DNA from 2 places in the Methylacidiphilum caldifontis genome. Region 1 is predicted to be linked to the other one. Evidence: riboswitches for the same ligand, from Rfam matches in the RefSeq annotation. Region 1 holds a riboswitch; the other holds the start of a gene.
The links. Region 1 has a riboswitch for fluoride ahead of IT6_RS05285 (MFS transporter). Riboswitches for the same ligand answer to the same signal wherever they lie in the genome.
Positions count from the first base shown of each region.

Region 2: linked by a shared signal. The riboswitch ahead of IT6_RS00070 (cation:proton antiporter) and the one ahead of IT6_RS05285 (MFS transporter) in region 1 are both predicted to bind fluoride.

Region 1 is NZ_CP065957.1:1,127,324-1,139,442, reverse strand. Features, by position in the region: gene gcvP (aminomethyl-transferring glycine dehydrogenase) at 1-96, opposite strand, end outside; gene gcvH (glycine cleavage system protein GcvH) at 182-568, opposite strand; gene gcvT (glycine cleavage system aminomethyltransferase GcvT) at 599-1,720, opposite strand; gene IT6_RS05335 (hypothetical protein) at 1,988-2,551, shown strand; gene phoU (phosphate signaling complex protein PhoU) at 2,760-3,437, opposite strand; gene IT6_RS05325 (GNAT family N-acetyltransferase) at 3,580-4,161, shown strand; gene IT6_RS05320 (hypothetical protein) at 4,133-4,582, shown strand; gene IT6_RS05315 (class I SAM-dependent methyltransferase) at 4,548-5,165, shown strand; gene IT6_RS05310 (NAD(P)/FAD-dependent oxidoreductase) at 5,240-6,385, opposite strand; gene IT6_RS05305 (sulfurtransferase TusA family protein) at 6,409-6,651, opposite strand; gene IT6_RS05300 (DsrE/DsrF/DrsH-like family protein) at 6,664-7,077, opposite strand; gene IT6_RS05295 (universal stress protein) at 7,310-7,717, opposite strand; gene IT6_RS05290 (HlyD family secretion protein) at 7,832-9,139, opposite strand; gene IT6_RS05285 (MFS transporter) at 9,154-10,671, opposite strand; fluoride riboswitch at 10,792-10,870, opposite strand; gene IT6_RS05280 (efflux transporter outer membrane subunit) at 10,934-12,119, opposite strand, start outside.
Region 2 is NZ_CP065957.1:20,730-30,438, reverse strand. Features, by position in the region: gene IT6_RS00120 (exo-beta-N-acetylmuramidase NamZ family protein) at 1-42, opposite strand, end outside; gene IT6_RS00115 (site-2 protease family protein) at 104-745, shown strand; gene IT6_RS00110 (Mrp/NBP35 family ATP-binding protein) at 767-1,801, shown strand; gene IT6_RS00105 (hypothetical protein) at 1,913-2,128, shown strand; gene IT6_RS00100 (DUF4339 domain-containing protein) at 2,299-3,711, shown strand; gene IT6_RS00095 (DUF4337 domain-containing protein) at 3,781-4,344, opposite strand; gene IT6_RS00090 (hypothetical protein) at 4,569-4,793, shown strand; gene IT6_RS00085 (ABC transporter permease) at 4,861-5,652, opposite strand; gene IT6_RS00080 (ABC transporter ATP-binding protein) at 5,670-6,356, opposite strand; gene dtd (D-aminoacyl-tRNA deacylase) at 6,459-6,899, opposite strand; fluoride riboswitch at 6,996-7,073, shown strand; gene IT6_RS00070 (cation:proton antiporter) at 7,110-8,264, shown strand; tRNA gene IT6_RS00065 (tRNA-Leu) at 8,344-8,426, shown strand.

The DNA of each region.
Region 1 (12,119 bases):
TATCAGTTCATCCAAGCTTTTGAGTTGAAGGAAATCAAGCATCTGCTGAATTTCTTCTTCCGAAGAGCCAATATGTCTTTTTATGAAGGAATCCATGTTGCTCTATACCTTTTTAAGGAGCAAAATTTAAATTTTTTTCTTTAAAGATTACAGCCCTACATTGCAGCCTTGAAGAGGAATATCAGCCTTTTTCACGTAAAAATTCGTTGTAAGCTTCGGCGTCTTTAAGAGAGGAAAGTTCTTCAAGATGGTTCATTTTCATTTTGAACATCCACCCTTCACCATAGGGGTTACTGTTAACTAATGAGGGGTGATCAATTAACTGGGTATTTACTGCCACTATCTCTCCACTAACCGGTGCATAGAGATCACTTGCCGCTTTGACCGATTCGATAACACCAACAACCGCTTTCTGAGTAAAACGGTCTCCAACCTTAGGCAGTTCAATATATACAATGTCCGATAGCTCTCTTTGGGCATGCTCGGTAATACCTATGGTGGCTATATCTCCATTAACAGACACCCATTCATGGGTTTCAGTGTACAATCGATCGCTTGGGATATTCATGATTAAAAAGAATTAGATCACAAAATTTCACTATGAATGAGAACTGCCTTTTCTGTAAAGGGGTTTTTTCTGAATCAAAAAAGGATAACGCTTGTCTCTGATCTCTATCTCAATGGTGTTTCCCACAGTAGCGCAAAATTTATGAATGTATCCCATGCCTATAACGCGGCCTAAAGAAGGAGACCATACCCCGCTTGTGACCTCACCCCGTTTTTCTCCCATGAAAAAAATCGGAGATCCCGTTCTTGGTTGAGGACACATGATATCTTTAGCTGTAAAAGCAACCAGAAGATCTTGAAAAGTGTTCTTTAGCTGGACGAGAGCAAATTTGCCAGGAAAAGTATAGGGCTTAGATAAGCAAACCGCCTTATCCAATTCGGCTTCCCATGGATTCTTGTCTTCTCTCAGATCGATCCCGTTCAACGGAAGAGAAGCTTCAAGTCTGAGAATATTTCTACTCGCAAGGCCACAGGGCAGCAAATGAATGATTTTTCCCTCCTCTAAGAGTCTAGTCCAGATGAGAGAAGCGATTGCTGCGGGGAAAAATAATTCAGCCCCCGTTTCACCCGTGTAGCCGGTGCTAGCAATATATAAAAACTGTTTTTCGAAAATAATTTTTTTGAGTGTATGCTTTGGAAGAGGATCTAACCCAAAAACTTTTTTAACAATAGCCCAGGATTGTGGCCCCTGAATAGCGATACAACCCCATTTGTGCCGATTGTCAGTGAGCGTTACTCCTTGGTGGGGTAAGAAACGATGGAATAGGCTATAATCTTTATCGGCAACGGAAGCATTGACGACAAGAAGATAACTTGTGGAATTAATCCGGTAAAGAAGAAGGTCGTCTATAATACCTCCACTGTCCGTCAACAGCAGGTTATATTGACTTTGACCATCATTTAAAAGCGACAAATCGTTTGTTAAAATACCATTAAGCCATTCAGCGGCTTGCGGTCCTTCGACAAAGAATTGTCCCATATGGCAAAGGTCAAAGATTCCAGCATTTTCCCTTACTGCCTTATGTTCTGCTAATGCTGAATGGTAATAGATGGGCATCCACCAACCGGCGAACAATCCCATGTGTGCGCCAAGCTCAATGTGGTGTTTATACAAGAAGGTAGTGAAGGGAACCGATTGATTAGTGTTACTCACAACCACATTGTACTGTATAAGGCTTTTTTTTCAATAGCTCAGAACAGCCTATTTGACAGTGTCTTTTCAAAAGTTTGATTGGTCCTCTTAGAGGTCACAAAAAATAAGCAGAAAAAACAAAAAAATTTTTTCTTTTTATTCTTTTTGACAGATCTAGCATTAAAAGGTAATACTACGATTGATTTGGAGATTTCTATTACATGCTTGGTTTTATCTTTTTGAATTCCCTTTTGAAGTTCTTGAAGTCTAAATCCTATGGAGGCAGCTGTGAGCGAGAACGATGAAAATCGTTTTTCCATAGATGATTTGAATATAAAAGTTCAGCAAGCCCAAGAAATCCTTCTTGACCTGGAGAGAAGGAAAGAAGAGATTGAACGTCAGAAGAAACAATTGGAGGAACTTCGGCAGAAACAGCGGACCTTCGAAGAGGGTCATAAAATGGCTGTTGATTTATTAACAAGGGGTCTTGTCCTTCTTGAAAGACAGGGTGGAGAGTTAAAAAGACAGCTTGAAGAGCTTGAAACCATTCATTCTCATTTTACCGAGCAGCTGAAGGCTATAGAAAGTATTCAGCCTGCTTCATGGGATCCCATGAACCTTGAAGAAGAACTTAACCGAGCTCTAGTAACAGTCGAACAGGCAAAGACGATATATTCACAGTATCGAGACAAAGTAGGTACGGCCCAAGAGAAACTCGAGGTTGAGGAAGAAATTGAAGAGGAAGAAGTGCCTTTTCATTTCTGGAATAAAGTCTTGAGCGGCTTTGCCTATTCCTTACCCCTTATTATTGTACTTTTGGCGGGCATGGCCATATGGTTTCTCAAAAAATGATGCAAAAGGGTTGGAAAATCATCTATGCAAAACGACGACGAGGAAATTAGGCAATATTTATTGAGAGTTGAGTCTCGTTCCTCTGTTTTTTCTCACAGGGCACAAAAAAGAAAGGATCGAAGAAATTTTATTTTGCTTTTCTTCTTTCTTTGCTTAATCCTTTTGTTCCTCTGGCGTCAATGGATATATCTTTAAATGGTCAATCAATTTAGACGTTTTCTCCTATTGCTTTATTTACATTGATGAGGCTGGTTTTGTGTCGAATGTCTTTGGCCCTGTAAAGATAGTAGACTTCTTCGGCGATGTTTTTAGCGTGATCAGCTGCTCGTTCTATCGCTCGAGAAACGAGCATAAGATTGAGTCCCTGGGGAATAGTATCTGGATCTTCTCTCATGATTTTAACCAGGGTGCTGAACAGCTCCTTGTTCATTCGATCTACAAGCTTGTCTTCTCGAACAACGCTTAACGTTTCTTTGGGGTTACCTGTGATGAAGCTTTCAATGGCTTCTTGATACATTTTTCTAGCGATTTCAGCCATTTTATCGATATTGAAAAATGATTTTAATGGAGGTTTTTCGTTAAGTTGTAATGCGATCCTTGAAATCGTTACCGCTTGGTCACCAATCCGTTCAAGATCGCTTGAAATTTTCGAAGCGACAAGGGCTAACCGGCAGTCGATCGCAACCGGGCTATGTGTAGCAATAAAAGTAATGATTTGATCGTCAATTTTGATTTCAAGGGCGTCAAGATCTTCATCTCCCTTAATAACACTTTGGGCTAGTTCATCGTTGCGTTCTATCAGGGCTTTGAGGGCGAGTTGAAGGTTGCGGGCAGCGATGCTTGCCATTAAAAGAAGTGTCTCGCGGATTTCGCCTATTGTTATCATTATGTTCTCTTTGGTATTGATCGGCCTTTTGTTCTCGTATACTATTTAAAATAGTATAATAATAACATAAAAAAGGATTGGGTGTTCTAAAAAAAGTCCTTTTTTATGTGTTTTGAAGAATTCTTTTTAGCAGAAAAAAACGGTGATTTTTCCCCTAGTTCTTGATCGAGTTTGTCTTCGACCTTTTGAAGAAACAGATAAGGAAAGCCTTATAAGCCTTTCTGGTGATCCAGATGTTTCTTGGGGAACGCGCCCGATTACATACCCCGATAGCCCTGAAAAAGCTCCCTTATGGCTTCAAGATCATATAGCCATGACTAACAGGGGAGAGACACTGAGTTTGGCCATTGTTTCGAGGGCAGACTCTGTATTGGTGGGTTCGGTAATTCTTTTCTTTGAGCCACATCATGAGCGGGCTGAAATTGGTTGTTGGATTGGCAAACCGCATTGGTCCAAAGGATATGGGACTGAAGCCTGCCAGGCAGTGATCGATTATGCTTTCAAGAAATTGAACCTGAACAAGATATGTGCTTATTGCCTGGCTCGCAATACTCCTTCGATAAAATTGATTCAGAAATTAGGGATGAAGTGGGAGGGCTGTTTAAGAAAACATTTAAAAGTGAGAGGAATTTTTGAAGACCTGCTTGTGTATGGCCTTTTAGCTGAAGAAATAGCTGGAAAGAAAGGATACATAGATGAAAAACACTCAACATTGCCCTTCTGATAAACAAGGAAATTTATTCTGGTTTATGCTAGGTGATTACTTGGGAGGTATTCTGACTGGGGTAGCTATTGCCTGGGCTGTACGCCGTATAATTCCTTCAGGGCTAGACATGGTATTGGCCATGATCTTGGGTATGGGAGTAGGGATGGTTCTGCATTTAGCGATAGGCTTCTTGATTGCTCCTTTGTTAGGCATGTTCCAGACCATGGTTCCTGGTTCTATCATTGGGATGTATGGGGGTATGCTTTTTGCCATGAGAGATTCGATGGGAGCAGGTTCGAAATCTCTTTCTGAAGCTCTATGGGTTGGAGCACTTTTTGGAGCCATTGTTGTGGCTTTATTTCATGTATATGACAGAGCTTTACAGAGGGAAAGGGAAAAATTTTATGGAGACGAAGCTGCAGGCACAAAAGAGTCGTGAAAAATGGAATTTTGCTAGTTTTTTCTTTGATTGCCTTACTTGGGCTGATGACAAGCGGTTTTCTCCATTTAAATCCAGGCTTTTTAAGAAAATAAAAGGGAAAACCTTGCTTGTAGGTGCGGGCACCGGTAAGGATTTCAAGTTTTTACCCCATGATGGGCAGGTTATAGCCATCGATATCAGTCCTAAGATGCTTGAAAGAGCAGCACAGAAAGCAAAATTTTTCCCAGCTATTCTCGAACTTAAAGAAGCCGATGTCTGTGCCTTGGATTTCCCCGACGCATTTTTTGATTCCGTTCTGAGCGTCTGTACTTTTTGTTCGGTAGCTGATCCACTCCGAGGGATGAGAGAAATTTATCGAGTCTTACGTCCAAGTGGAAATTTCTATCTTTTCGAACATGTCCGGAGTCGGATAGGGCCTATTGGTGTTCTTTTTGATCTTCTTACGCCTCTTTCTCAACGCTTTGGCCCTGATTTGAACCGGGATACGGTGTCTAACGTGCGCAACAGTGGTTTTAGGATTGTGAAGGAAGAAAACATTTATCTCGATATTGTTAAATGGATAGAGGCGGTAAGGATCTGAATATTAAGGCTAGAACAAATATAAAGGGTTCTTTCTAAAGATACTCAAGGCTGACTTTGCCCGGGAATTCTGTTCTATATGATTGCTTTGGGAATAAGATACCAATAAAACTTGTTTAGGGCTAATTTTTGAAAATGGATAAACTCGGAAGGGGGTGGGGGTTGAGGAGGATGATCGTAATCGAAATCGAGCATGGTTGCCTTTCCGTACCCCGATTCGATAAAACAGGCCACATGACCATTGTAACGGTTTTTCCCATCCTCTAGATTTTCCTGCCTGATCGCTGCACAGATTTGTCTTGCAATAACAGGGGCCTGGAAATGAGCTGTGCTGCCTGCCTTGCTTATCGGCAAGTTTGTAGTGTCTCCGAGAGCCCAGATGTCTTGCGCATTTAATACCTTTAGTGAATGTCGATCCGTATTTATCCAACCTTCGGCATCCGCAATTTCGTGTCCCCTAAGAAAAGTTGCTCCTTTATGAGGTGGAGTCATGACAAGGAGATCATAGGAAAGCTCAGTCCCTTCTAAGCTTTCAACAACCTTTTTTTCGGGATGAATTTCAGCCAAGTTAAAGAAAAGCTCAGTCTTAATATTTCGCTTTTCAAAGTCAGTTCGAATGTAATCGGCTGCGGTTTTGATATTAAAAACATCATTAAGAGGAAAAGTATAGATAATTTCAGTCCGCTGACGTAACCCTTTTTTCGTCAAAAATTCCTCAAGCATGAAAGTAAACTCAATGGGCGCTACAGGACACTTGTAAGGCAGTCCTCCAATACCCACAACGATCGTTCCCCCGTTAAAATTTTGAAGTTTTTCATAGAGAGAAAAAGCGGCCTTGGGTGTATAAAAATGATCAGCTCCCTCTTTAAAACCCGCTATCTGCTCTTCATCGACAACAGAACCGGTGGCGATAACCAGATAATCATAGGGATAGCTTTTCTTAGAATGACATATGACTTGATGGTTCTTGACATCGAGCTGTTCAACGGGATCGATAACCAGGGATATCCTTCTGTTCAGAAGCGATCTTTCAGAGCGTGCGATTTTGCGGGGGTCCTGGTAGCCAAAAGGAATGTAAAGCTGGAAAGGTTGATAGACATGAAGAGGAGAATCAGATATGACCGTAATTTGTGCTTCTTGGCTCTTTAATGTTCGTGCCAAAATGTTGGCAACAATAGAACCTCCTGTTCCTCCTCCCAATACCAAGATATTTTTGGCCATAAAAACTCTCTCTTTTGATTGAATTAATGGAGTTTCTTACAGATAAAACGAGTAGCACCACCCTCTATGGGTTCTTCAGCAATCAGTTCATGCTTTGCCTTTTTGATCCATGCAGGCAGGTCTTTTTTTGTGCCTTCATCACCCGAAATGACAGCGACTACATCTCCTACATTTGCAGATCGGATTAACCTGATCATTTCCATCAAAGGTCCTGGACAAAAGCTGCCCCGAGCATCGACTTCTTTTGTAATTTTAATTCCTTCCATATTAACCTCCTGTTAGAGAAAGAGAATTTGGCCGCCGGAAGCATTTTCTATGAACGTCCCTACACCAACAATATCACTGACAACAGATTCTAAATCTTCAAGTTTAATGGCTAAAAGATCCATGGTTAGCCCACAGGCATGAACCGTTACATCTCCAATTTCCATCGCACTTTTTAACGTATCCAACCAATTGGGGACCTTCTTGGCTTCCATCGCCTTTAAGGCCTCCGTAGCAAAATCTTCAAAATCTTTACTGAGTCGTCTATTGGTTTTCCAATCATCTTTTCTAAAAGCTAAAAGCCCATAAAAGGTCACAAAAATCTGGACCTTCTTTTGCATGGCTGCGGCACCTGATGCAATTGTAACTGCGGCAAGAAGTTTGTCTACGGTTCCAGAAAAAAGAATGATCGATATTTTTTCTTCCATAACTTTTCCTTGTTATTACAATATTAAAAAAAAGGAATAAAGTATTCAAGGATATTAATGCTCTTTTTAACAAATTGTTTTTGAGCTTAAGAAAAAAATCCTCTGCTTTGTTGTCCAATCCCGTGATGGAAACGCTGATTTGGTCGATCTGTTAGTTCTCTTAAGAATTCGAAATAAAATAGATGATGCTTGCTTATTTTAAAGCTTAAATCTCTAAACGGGGGATAAAAAACTATTCTACAATCAGAATTGAGCAAGGGCTGTGACGGACAACTCGTTCAGACACTGAACCGGTGAGCCAATATCCAACCCTGGATAGCCCCCTTCGACCCAAGACTACGAGATCGAAGTTACCTTCCCGGGCCAGTTTAATAATCTTGTCTGCTGGATCTCCCATCGCGGTTTTTACCTCAATCCCTACTTTTTCTTCTGCCGCTTTTTCCATGGCCCATTTAATTTCAGATACAATTTTCTGCCTTTCAAGACTAAATTCAGTATCTTGGTTGAACTCGGGAGGATGACTGACAGCAAGGATCGTTATCTTTGAACCCATAACAGTTGCTAATTTCAAAGCGAAACTTAACGCTTTTTTTGCTCCTTCCGAGCCATCGTAGCCGACAAGGATTTTTTCCAAGGTCATTGTTTTTTTTAACGTTGCATAAATATAGATTCTAGAACTTTATAGCCCAAAAGAAAAACACTAAGAATGGATTTTAAAAATCAGGAAAGTCCAGTTTTAGCTGATTTAGGGATTTCATTCCTTTTTTTGGCTTAAAGAACCTTGAGTTTGGTCTTGGGGATAACGGTTTTGTTCAATGATCGATCTTATTAAATTGTCTACTCCCACCAGTTCTTCGGTAAAATAAGACGAAGTATAATCGGTTTTCTTGACTTCAGGAGGAATTTCTGTCAGGGGTTTAAGCACTGATTGACCCTTATAGGCCACATCCACTTTGGTCACAACCGACAGTCCAAGTCTTAAAGGGTGTTTTTGGAGTTCTTTGGGATCAATTTTTATTCTTACAGGAACTCTTTCAACGACATGAATGTAATTGCCTGTGGCATTGTCAGGAGGAAGTAGAGAAAAAACACTTCCAGAACCCGGTTCTATCCCTTCAACTATTCCATGAAACAAATAGCGCCTACCATAGATGTCTGCCCTGATTTTTACAGGTTGCCCCGGTTTCATCTTCCTAAGTTCGGTCTCCCTGTAATTAGCGACAACCCAGTAATAATCTAGGGGCACTACAGACATGAGCAACTTTTCAGGATTCACCTCATCGCCAACCTGTACCGATCTCTTTGCGATATAACCCGCTACAGGTGCCACAACCTGACACCGGTATAAAGCCAGGTAGGCATCTTTGAGTTCTACTGCCGCTTTGAGCACAATGGGATTATCCCATATGGTCGTTTTCTGAATCCAAGCTTCGGTTGACCTCAATTCATCTTCAAGCTGCCTTATTGTCGATTCTATCTCCTCTACTTTCCATTGAGCATCCACAGCATCTTGGATTGAAACTACTCCGGCTTTGCTTCCTGACGTGTAAAGGCCAAGATCATAACGTTGTCTGCCTAAAATGGCTTTTTGTGCAGCGATTTTGTTGCGCAAGGATCTTGCCTTGTTGAAGAGATCTTCAACCCTTCGAACAGCCATAGCCAGGTTGTGCTTAGCACTTTCAAAGGCTACCTGCTGTTTCAGCGAATCCAACCGGACAAGCAGCTGATTTTTTTGGACGAATTGAGTGGATTCAACCAAGACTTCCACAACTCTCCCTGAAGTCTGGGCTTTGACAGGAATAACATTACCGGTTACGTAAGCATCATTTGTTGATACCCAACGGGTTGCAAAGAAAAACCACCAGCTTCCTAAGACAAACAGGATAAAAAAGAACAGTAAAATAAAATATTTATTGGAAAAAAACGATGAAAGATCCTTTTCCCATGAGCGAAATACCGCTTTGAAAAGTTGCTGAAAACGGCCCTTATTTTTCTTTTCCCCTACGACATTAAAAATAGGAGAAAATCCATTTTTCATTCCCTCTTTCCGATGCTCTTTCATGGTATCCCAGCTCTTTAGTCTTGTTTTTCCTTAGCCAAAAGGATCAATCCAGATAAAATGAAGAAACCTATGCCACAGAACCTGAAAGCATCATCAAGGCTTATGATAAAGGCGTGGGAAAGGGCCGATTGATCGAGAAACTTAAAGGCTATTTCTCTATCCATTCCTTGCTCTTTGAACTTTGAATAATATTCCATCAAATAGGGATTACCCATGTAGAGCCAGTCAGCTAGCCGCATCTTGTGAAAAACAATCCGGTGGTAGAGGATCGTGCCGATAATGGGGGAAGCCCATCCCTGGCCAATAATACGCATACTGCTTGAAAGCTCAACGGCTAGAAGTTGATTTTTAGGAGAAAGGCCGGAGATGATCAGATTAGTAAGAGGGATAAAGAAAAGACCTAAAGCAATACCCTGAAGAAGAAAAATAAAAGGGGATTGCACCCAGAACCATCTTTTCTGGTAAAAATCGAAATAGCCCATCCAGCTGTAAAGTCCACCCAGAAGGACAAATACAAAAAAACCATAGATGCGAAATTTTATTTTGCCTACTAGCCTGGGTAGAAAAAAAGAGATGGGTGTGGAAAAAAGTGCCATGCCGATAAAGAGAGTCCCCGCTTGGTGTGGCGGGAACAGGCATTGATTCTGAAGCCGGACAAGCAGCGTTGTCCACAAGCCATAAAAAAAGAGAAAGCCAATTGTCAAGCATACCGAACCGATTAAAAAATTTTTTCTTAATAAAAGGTTTACACGGAGGAAAGGATCTATCTGGTTAAATTCCACGACTATCAAACCAATAAAGCTGGCAATGGCCAAGATAAGCATAAAATCGATAATGGGAGAAATAAGCCACTCGTAATCATCGCCCATGTTGAAAATCATTTGTGCAGCAGCCAAGGTTATAAAAAGAAGGATTGAGCCTTTCCAATCCCATCGCTTTTTTGTCGGAACTTCTCCCTTTTCTTCGAACAGCTGATAAAGCAACAAACTGAGGATAAGAAAAAGAATAGCACTCAGATAAAACCAGTACCTCCAACTGCTTGACTCTCTGCCTAAAAACTCTTTGCCATAGCCACCAATTGTTGGACCAATTGTAAAGGGTAGCACACTAGCCATGGCCCCTAGCATTAAGGGAAAGACTCTCCAGGTTTCAGGAGTATTTTCAAACATTAAACTTTGAGAGCCGATGATTAGCACACCACAGCAAATACCCTGCAATAACCGACCAATCAAAAAAAAGTAGAAATCCCAGGCCCATGCACAAAGGATGCTACTGGCCGAGAGAAGAAAAGAAAAGAAGAGTACGGTTTTTTTTCTTCCATAATGAAGGCTCAATGGGCTAGCCATGAGAAGGCCGAATCCTTGCCCTAAGAAAAAAAATCCATTAGTCCATGCACCATGACTTTGACTTTGGCCAAGCTCAGCGGTTGCATAGGGAATGATGTCCGTATAGGAACCCGATTGGAAAAAACAGAAACATTGAAGGATAAAATAAAGAAAAAAGAGAAAAAAAAGTTTTAGGGAATTATTCATTGTGGGCAAAAGAATTTATCCTTTTCCTTTTAGTCAAGAGGGGATCGAGAAAATTGAAATATAACTTGAAGTTATTCGTAAAGATGACCGTTTTCCGCCCCATTTTCATTTTTTATTAAATTAGCAGTAGGAGCTATCAGCCTTCTTTTTTTTGAAGAAAGGCGGTTAACGGTCGGCGAGCCCCATCGCCCAATATAGTCGTGTTACAGACCTTATTAACCAGAGATTTTTAATTTTCAACTTAAATTTTCTCTTTTTATTTCTATTTTTGGACTTTTTTAGACTCAGCTTCTTTAATAGGCGACTTTTTCATCGAGCTGTCTTGCCATCCTCCACCAAATGCACGTATAAGGGCGATGCGGACAATAAATCTTTCACCTCGCAATGCAATGTCTGTAAGAATGGCGTTGAGCCAAACCGTTTCGGTGGTATCAACTTCAATGTAATGAGAAAGTCCTCTTTGAAACCGATCGAAAGCTAGCTCATATTGTTTTTTAGCTGAAGCGACAACCTCATCCTCGACTTTTTGTTCTTCTTCCAACAACCGCACACCGATCAAAGCATTTTCCACTTCTTCAAACGCAGAAAGAACGGTCTCTCGGTAGGAAGCTACCGCTTTTTCATATGCAGCACGAGCCTGCATCAAGTTGGCCAATAGTCTACCGCCCTCAAAAAGAGGAAGATCAATCAAAGGGCCATATATCCATGAATTGGAAGGCCAAGTAAAGAGCTGGCCAAAATCGGTGTTGAAAAATCCAAAGTAGGCATTGAGATTGACGGATGGAAAATAGGCCGCATAGGCTACTCCGATCATCGCATTGGTTGCAGCCATTTCCCTTTCAGCTTGAGATATGTCTGGTCTTTGCTCTAAAATTTCTGAAGGTAGGCTTGTGGGGATATCAGGAGGTTCTTCTTTTAAGGGCTTTCGGGGAAAATGGAAGGTTGAGGCGGGCTGACCAAGGAGCCTGGCAATCGAATTTTCCACTTTTGCCCTATGGCTTTCCAGAGCAATATACTGGGCCTTTATCCGTGAAAGATCGGTTTTTGCCCTTGCTAGGTCCAACTCGTTAGATAGACCGCTTTTATAGCGAATTTCTACCCTTTTCAGGTTGTCTTCGTAGACATGGATCATCCGTTCCATTACCTCAAGTTGGCTATCGATGTAACGCAATAGGTAATAAGCCTGGGCTACGTCGGCATGAATCGTTAGTTTCATGCCTTCTAGTTCGGCTTGAGAAGCTTGAGCTTCGGCCTTTGCCGCTTCCAGTTGCCTCCTTAGTTTTCCCCATATATCCAGTTCCCAGTTTGAATTAAGATATACTTGCCACATATTCAGGGTAGGCTGAAATCCATAATAGTGGGTTGTTCCAATGATCGAGCCAGCGGGTATACCGGGTAGGGGAACTGTGGAATAGATGGGTTCAGGTAAAATGAAAGGGAGCCAGGGA
Region 2 (9,709 bases), 1.1 Mb from region 1:
TATAATAAGGAAAGGACAAAAGATCGCTAACAAAGTTCTCATAAAAATGCATTATTGGTTATTTTTAATGAACAGTGTTTCAATTTCATAAAGATTTTTCCTCATGAATCCTACTTTAGATAAACTCTATCTTTTTCTTCTTCTTATTCCCCTTATCACGATCCATGAGTTTGCACATGCTCTAGTTGCAACTTTAATGGGAGACAACACACCTAAAGATGAAGGTCGTTTGACCTTCAATCCTCTTGTTCACATGGATCTTTTTGGGACTTTAATCATTCCTGCCATTAACATTTTTGTTCTTCCTGGAGGATTCGGTTTTTTCGCTTGGGGTAGACCCGTGCCTATCGATCCACATCGATTAAAAAATCCTAGGATTCAAGGTATTCTGATCGCTCTTGCTGGTCCCCTAGCCAATATCATCACCGCTTTTTTACTCCTTGTCCTTGCCAAACTGATCATTCCTCATGATCATAAACTGGGTGAACTTTTCGCCACTTTTGTACTCGCTTCTATTTTTCTTTCCGTTTTTCATCTTCTTCCGATTATGCCTTTTGACGGTTGGACCGTACTCAAAAATATTTTTAGAATCAGTGACCAATGGGAACGTCAAATGGGCCTTTTTTGGTTTATAGCCATTATCGTGTTTCTCAATCTCCCTCCTGTTTATCATTTTTTAGAGTCTTCAGCCTATCATTTGTTTATAATATTGAACCAACTTTCTGGCTCACCCTTAAGCCGATAAACCTAAATTTTGATTTGCCTTATGCCTATATTCAGTAAAGAACAAATTTTAAATCAACTTAAAGAAGTCCGGTATCCTGGATTTAGCAGGGATATCGTTTCATTTGGCCTCGTGAAAGAAATTGAGCTTGCAGAAGGTGAAGTCCGTATTAAACTCGAACTTTCTAGTCCCAATCCTGATATTCCTGGACAACTGGAAAAAGAGATTAAATCAAAACTCTCGAGCTTTGAAGGTATAGGTAATATCCAGGTTTTCATCAAAAGGCCAGAGTCACATCCAACCCCCAAATCTACCTTGATCAGTTCTGACATCAAACACATCATTGCTGTGGCTAGCGGCAAAGGTGGAGTTGGAAAATCAACCGTGGCAGCCAATCTTGCTTGTGCCCTCTACAAAAAAGGACTGGTTGTCGGCCTTTGCGACTGTGATATTTACGGACCAAGTATTTCGATGATGTTCGGAACCACTGAATCCCCTCAAATTACTCCGGATGAAAGGCTTATTCCTGTTGAACAATATGGTCTAAAACTCATGAGTATGGGTTTTCTTTTGGAAGCTGATCAACCTGCTGTTTTAAGAGGCCCCTTGGTTACCCGTTATACCCAAGAGTTTTTAAAAAATGTCGAGTGGGGAAATCTCGATTTTTTAGTTCTCGATTTGCCCCCTGGAACAGGAGACATTCAATTAACTATCGTTCAGACGGTTAGGTTATCAGGAGCGGTTATCGTCACAACCCCCCAAGAAGTAGCTCTTGTGGATGCGAGAAAAGCGGTCAGTATGTTCAAAAAAGTTAACGTTCCTATCTTGGGAATTATTGAAAATATGAGTTATTTTATTTGTCCAACTGATAATAAAAAATATGATCTTTTCGGTTGTGGCGGAGGAAAAAAAGAGGCTGAGAAGCAAAATGTTCCTTTTTTAGGAGAAATTCCCATTGAAGCCGAACTTCGTATATCTTCCGATCATGGGCTGCCTATTGTTCTATCTGAACCGGATAGAAAAACGAGCCAAGTATTTCTTGAAGCTGCACAAAAAATTATTGACTTTTTGAAATAATCTTTTACTCTTTGTGCTCAATATAAATTGCCATTATTTAAATTAATTTTTTTGTGGTATTTTATACTTAGAATAACTCAATAAAGACTTGTGAATTTGCGGAGAGAGGTAATGGAGGAAAACAAAAAAATGGAGTGTATTTCGACGCTACTAAAAAACTCAACCCTTTATCAAGAATTCCTGTTAGAAAGAGAAGAGATCTTAAAACACAAGTGGATTGAAAGCGAGAAAAAGGGCTATGACATTGGTTTTGAAAAAGCTCTACTAGACTGGGTAATTAATCATCGGAGTAAGTGGTTAGCCAGTCGAAGGAAAAATGTAGATTAGAGCTTTGTAAGCCAGTTTTTTGATTCCTTTTTGCTTTCAATTTATCACAAATTTTTGAACTGTTCCTTTAGATTTCAAAGGAACTTTTTTCCCGGTAAAAATTTTAATCTAATAACGATATTCTTGCTCTGCAGCCGGCTCCTAACTCAATAGAATGCAGAGGAAAATTTATGGAAATATTCATCGTTCAATCCGGGAAAAAAGAGGGTCCTTTTTCCATGGAGGAGATCCTCAAGCTTCTAGAAGAAGGAACCATCAATACTCAAACCCTAGCTTGGCATAAAGATCTTAAAGATTGGCAACCCCTTGGGCAATTAATCCAGGAGATTGAGCTTAAAGAATCACCTACTGAGACTGAAAAAAAAGTTCAAGAGGAAAATTCATCAACCCAACAAGAAATTCCTAAAAAGAAGCAAACCGTTGATCCTTTTATCCAGCTGCTAAAGAGCTTGAACCTTATCAAATCTTGGATGGACCAAGAACTGGCTAATTATGGAATAAAAGCAGAACACTCTCAATCTGAGCCTCTGGATCCTCAAGTTTATCTTGAATACCGTTTGGAATTTCCGCATCCAAGATCTCAAGAGATAATCGCTCGTACGGCTGCCCGCTTCCAATTCGTCTACACTCCTTTTCGGCAGTTCGAACAGGAAATAAGGCTTTCTCTATCCATAATGGGTCGAATTAAACGGTTCTGTGTTGTGGATCTTACCCAAGAACATGTTAAGCAAATTGTAAAAACTCTTTTCTTGAAATTTCCAGACCCCTCTTCACCCTTTTCTCTCTGTCATTTTCATCAAAAAAGAGCTTTCTCATGGCAACTGTGGTTAACCCAAAACAAGATTACCCGGTTAAAACCCATTGATACGGTGAACTGGGCTCGGATTCTATGGATAATCGGCCTTCTCTTTATTCCCTATTATGGGATTGGTATTCTTATTTTATTGTCGGGATGGTTTCTTTACCAATCAGCTTTTCATAATGGACATTATGTCATTCGATCTGCTTGGCCTTCTCTTCCCCCTTTAGTCCCCCATGCCCTTATTTTGCGTAGCTTGGTTCTCAAAGGCAAAGCGGCTGAATTGACTCAAATAAAAGAACGACTAGAAAAAGATTATTCTCAAAACTTATCTCTAAATGTTGAATCATTACCTGCAGATTATAATCTTTTCATAGATAATAAGAACAGAGTCTATTTCAAAATGGATCAAACATTTGGATTTATCGAGCTTGCAGTCGAAAAGGAAGATCTACGAATCACAACCGCTGCCTACGAAAACCATGGAGTATGGACAGAAAAAACATCTGGCTATGGAAAGGATCTCCTCACCGATTCTTTGTGTGTTCTTGTTGAACCCAAGGTAGGCAAAACGGTTGATCTGCAGAAATCAGCTCTAGAAGCATATACTCTTGCCCAGGGCCTTTATAGCCATGTTGTGCAAACAATCGAAAAATTGTATGAAAGACCTATTTTATCCCTCGATTTACACCAGGATCTGGATTTCCAAAAATGCGAAATTAATAAAGAAAAATCGTTTTTGGAGTTCCTGAAGTCTACCTTAAAGTGGATGTTTCCCTTCTAAAAGAAAGAATTAAATTAAAGAAAACTCCCTAAAATCTGCTTTCTTGTAAAAAGCCTTACCCTTTTTCTTCTACTTTAATAAAGCGGTCGAAAATACGATTAATCCTCCTATTGCTAAAGAGATCGCTAAATACCATACCGTTTTCCTTTTCAACAAAGCGGAAACAGAAGACAATGCAATTCCAACCTGGACAAGAATACCCGCCATTCTAAAAATATGGTGCTTGTGATAATACCGTTCGCTTTCTTTTAGCCTTGCCGTTACCTGTTCTTCAAGAAGCTTGGCTTTTTGTTCAATATCCATCTTCTCTTTCCGGTATCTTTCAATTTCTTGTTCGAACTCAGGCTTTGGATTGATAGTATTAGCGATGCGATAACCCGCTTCTCTCATCGACTTAGCCTGAAAAAAATTCCACATATCTGTGGCTTTATCTTGAAAAAGAATCGCTTCATTACGTAAAATAATGGCTTCTGTAACACTATTTTCCGAGTCGGCTGCAACAATCGTTCCTAACACCGCCATGAGAATAATCGAAAAAGAAACATGATATAGCCATTTTTCCTTTTTCCTCTCTTCCTCAAGTTTTTCTTCAATGATTTCCTTAGCCTTTTCTTCGATTGGATTTTCAGACATATTTTTTGCTTAAATCGATTAATATAATTAATTGTATAAGAAAAAAGATTTACTTATTATTAAGTCTTATTTATTTAACTATAAATATAAATCAAATCTATTCCCCTCCCCAAAATGATCCTTTGTGATTTTCCTATCGCTAACATTCTATGCAATTTTTATATATTCTTATTTGATTTTTGATTTACTTATAGCATAATAATTTCTAATTAATGGAGTTAACTATGAATATTAATGATGTAGTTGCTTTTATTGTTTCCTCTTTTGGTACTCTTGTTGGATTAATTGTTCTTTTCCTTCTGTTTGGAGGATGGATTTTAGCGCTAGTTGGCGCGACTGTCTTCAGTAGTTTTTTTGCCGCAACACCCTCCAAGAGCAAAATAAACGAAAAGGAAAAAGAGCAATTGTCTTTTAAAAAAGAGATCGAATCGGGGCTTCCGGCTAAATAATGCACTTTTTTTTCAAAATCGGTTTGATTCGATAGCATAACAATAGGTTGAAGAAAAGTGGCAAAGCTCATTGTGTGCCCAATTTAACAAGAAGGCCCTTTTCTTTGGCGATAGAAAAAAAGTGCTTAAAAAGAATGAAAGAAAGTCCTAAATAACAAAAGTTCAAAGCGGTTGCCCACAATAAATGATTATAAGCATAAATCCCTTCAAGGCCACTTCTCAACCCTTCAAAAACATGCGTTGCAGGGATAAGAAAAGACAAGGGTTGTATAGAGGAGGGAAGGACATGGAGGGGATAAAAAACAGCTGCAAAAGGTTGGAAAAGAATTGGTATAGCCCAAGCAAGAGACTCTGCAGCTTGCCCCCACCTAAGAAGAAAAGCAATAGTTAAAATTCCACAAGCTGCTCCCATCAAGAAAAGATTGCAAACAAGAGGTAATAAGTAAGTGCCCAGTTGCAGTAGGTTAAAATGGAAAAATAAAGCGGCTATGGTTCCTAAAAGGCCTACGATTAAAAGAGACTTGGTGATGCCCACTAAAATAGTTGCCACAAAAAACTCTCCAATGGTTATGGGACTAACAAAAAGGTTGATCAAATTCTTCGACCATACATCTTCCAAAAAAGATAGTGTAATTCCTAGCTGTGTCCGATAAAGCACATCCCAAAGGATCATCGCACCGATCAAAAATTGAAACGGGCTTGAGAAATTCTTTGGGGAACCCGTGAGATAAAGAGTCAGATATCCCCAAACGAGCAAGTCCATGAGGGGCCAAAAAACAAATTCTAAAACCCGAATCCAGCTTCTCCTGTAAACGTAAGTGTAACGCAAAAAAAGGCCTATAATTCTTTCTCTATTCATTGTCGAAGCGATTTGGATTATTCCCGAACCAACTGAATAAAAAGTTCTTCAAGACTTTTTTGCTTAAATTCTTGAACAATTTCTAGCGGTATTCCCTGGGTAATAATTTTTCCCGATTTCATAAAAATAATCCGGTCACAAAGTCTTTCTACATCTCGCATATTATGAGAGGTGTACACAATAGTGAGTCCAGTTTTCCTTCTCAGTTCAAGCAACAACTCACAGACCTTGTCAGAAATATTGGGATCAAGACCCGCCGTCGGTTCATCTAAAAAGAGCAGTTTTGGATCGTTCAGCAAGGCTTTACATAAGCAGAGCCGAGTTAACTCCCCAGCAGAGAGAAAACCTGTAATTTTGTTTTGCAAGTGATCAATTTCTAATAGATGAAGAAGAGAAAGGATTTTTTCTTCCGGGTTTTTTATCCGATAAAGGCGGGAAAATACTTGAAGATTTTCTTTTACAGTTAGATTTGTAGGTAAGCTAATGTAACCAGAAGCAAAATTGGAAAAAGATAGGATCTCTCTTCTAGATGTAGAAGGAGAGAGACCAAAAATCTGAATGGAACCCGAACTAGGCGTTAAAAGCCCAAGCAACAAATGAATCAATGTTGTTTTTCCCGCCCCGTTGGCCCCCAAAAACCCAACGATTTCAGATTCCATGACTTTAAAGGAAAGCTGATCTACAGCCACAAGTTTGCCAAACACCTTGCGTAAGTTCTTTACTTCTATGGCTACGGCTTGCATACAAAAATGAAAAAAAACCTTTATTTTTAGGGTTGAGAAATATTTTGCCTATTTGGGTAAAGCTTAAGTTTTAATCCAAAACGTCACAGGACCATCGTTAATCAAATATACAGCCATATTCGCTCCAAAATAGCCTTTCTTCACCGCTTTATATCTATTTTCTAACTGCATTGTAAAATAATCGAATAGTTGTTTGCCCACCTCTGCAGGGGCAGCGCGATCAAAACTCGGTCTATTGCCTTTAGCGATTTCACCAGCTAGGGTAAATTCAGGAATAACGAGCAGCTCCCCATTTATGTCAAGAAGAGACCGGTTCATCTTTCCCGTTTCATCTGCAAATATCCTACATTTGAGCACTTTCTCTACGAGAAGATCGCCATTTTTTTCTCTATCCTCCTTTTCAATAGCTAAAAACAGCACAATCCCTTTGCCAATAGAACATGCCTGCTTTTGATCTATTGTGGAAACCGCCGCCTCTTTCACTCTTTGAATCAAGCCGATCATATCCTTAGAAAACTCAATCTACGTGCTTTCTTTTAGTCTTTTTTAATTTAAAAAAATGGAGTTGCTGCTTGACACTTTAAAATTTTATTCTTAAAAAGAAAAGCCGGTAATGGAGTTTACCATCCAGCTCCCTGGAAAACCCTTCTTTATCGAAGTGATAACTCCTACTCTTTTAATTTCCTAAAGCAATTATTAGAAAGAAGGGTTTTAATGGAACACACATGGTTCTTAGCATGTTTTTGGATGGGACTCGCGCTCGTCGCTTCCTTTTTAGCGGTAAAATTTCGAATTTCAGCAGCACTCATCGAAATCATTATCGGCATATTTGGACAATACTTGGCTTTTATCTTTTTTGGAAAAACCGGTCTTAATCCCAAAGAAGGTTGGATTAGTTTTTTAGCTGGATTGGGAGCAATAATGCTAACTTTTATGGCTGGATCTGAACTTGAACCAAGTTCGTTCAGAAAGCAATGGAAAGAGTCTACCCTGATTGGCTTAATTACCTTTTTTGTCCCTTTTTTGTGCTGTGCCCTGTTTGCTCATTTCTTTTTCCATTGGGATTGGAAAGCTTCTCTTCTGGCAGGCATTGCTCTCTCTGCAACCTCTGTAGCTGTTATGTATACTGTTCTTTTAGAATTTGGATTGAACAAAACTAGTTATGGCAAAGGCCTTCTTGTCGCATGTTTTATCAATGATTTAAGTTCTGTCCTTATGCTAGGGTTTCTTTTTGCTCCTTTTGGATGGAAAACGGCGATATTAACGATAAGTATTCTCATATGCTCTATTGGCCTAGCTAAACTTACTCCTTATTTCTTGAAAAAATATGGCAACAAACCTTCTGAATTAGAAACAAAATATCTATTGTTTTTCCTCTTTGGTCTTGGAGGTATTGCTGTTTGGGCAGGTTCTGAAGCGGTATTGCCCGCCTACCTTGTTGGCATGGTTCTGGCCAAATCTGTGGGACAAAACCATGACTTAGTCAAACGTTTACGAACGATTACCCTAGGGATCCTCACTCCCTTTTATTTTATTCGAGCTGGTTCATTCGTCGATTTATCATCCCTAATGAAAAGTCTCATCCCCTTTTTCTTCTTTTTTGCAATTCAACAGCTTGCTAAATTTAGCGGAACATTCCCACTCCTTGTTAAAAGAAAAGGAGTACAACAAGCTGCCTACACAACATTGCTGATGTCAACAGGGCTAACTTTCAATGTGATCTGTTGTCTTTATGGTCTATCGCATGGAATTATCACCCAAAGCCAATATTCAGTTTTAATTCCAGTCATTATCTCTACGGCTATTTTCCCCACTTTAATCGCTAACCGCTTTTTCCTTCCAAAGCAGCTACTGCCCAAAAGTACTTAATGAGAGTACATTAGGTTTTCTATCGACAACCCAAATAAGAAAGGATAATTTAATTTTCTTCTAACATGAAGATGAAATAGCCGGTGTGGCGGAATGGCAGACGCGCCAGACTCAAAATCTGGTCCGGGCAACCGGGTGTGGGTTCGACTCCCTCCACCGGCACGCTTTTTAGGTCTGGCAAGGTAATTGGTTTTTAAGTTTTTTTGGTTCAGTCTTCCTCCCTGAGCATTACTTAAACAAAGCGGACTCTTCTTATAACAAGCTTTTCTTATCCAAATAATGTTTGCGCAAAGAATAGCAGCAAAAGACTGCCTGAATCTAACCTTAAGTGGAATAATGTGAACAGATATCTCTGAATGGAAGAGATAAATTCATTTGATTGATAAAAAATTAACGTACATGGTTAATTGACTATGCAGGGGAAAAGCGTCAGGGTAACTGCTATCTTGTAGACGCCGATCCTTGGCTAAGGTTTCGAATCGAAAGCTCTCACACACAACAAAAGGCTCACATGGCTTAAATCAAGGATATTCCAAGTACAAGAGCTACCTAACAGTCCTGCTGAAATATCCTTAGCAAACGAAAATCCGAATCTACAATCATGTGAAGCTCTGGTTATCGATTTTAAATTAGCAACAGACTCGGAACCAAATAGATAACTAAAGGTATCAGTGAATAATATCTTCATGTGCTCTATCGCTTTAGGCGATCTCCTTGGTACAACTACCTACCCTGGTTAGCCTTTAATTCGGCTCTATTCTATATCCTCACCAATTTCTGCCTGATACTTTAAAACCTTGATCACCTCACACTCTTCGCCTGTTCTTCTAAATGGCAGAGTAAGGCAGAACAGAAAATTATTTTCCTTCTTCTTCAACCTTCACTGAGTCGATTCTTCCATGCCCTTCCTGTGAAGCAGGAAGTTTTTAGATTCCTCTGGTTGTTTTGGTTGTTGTGTCTTTGATAAAAAAGATTAGCCAATCTTGTATGCATACGCTGTCTCCTTATTCAAATTAAATCGACATTACTGAATCAACTTTTCTTGAAGAAGATTTAAGATCTCCGGCTGATATTCCAAGAGCAACTTGCTGACGCAACTGCTGAATCTCCACCCTAGAAGTTTACCATTTCTTGTTGTAAACATTTACTTCTTGCAATGCACTCCTTATGTCATTATAAAATGAATAAGCAGGTATTCCCAGTTCTCCTAAACCATCTACACACAGACTTTCCGCTCATCATCAGCAGATATATCACGTTAGTTTTGAAATCCCCTTAAAGTGATATCTTATCCTTTCGTTGCTCTCTTCAATGGTCACGTTTCAATAATCGAATCGGTATCCACAAACCAAAACCCAAAGACTATTGGTGAGCGATGATCATCTGGAATTGACTTTTTTCATTTTCGATATAATTTACTGAAGAAATATCCGTGTAGAGATGGT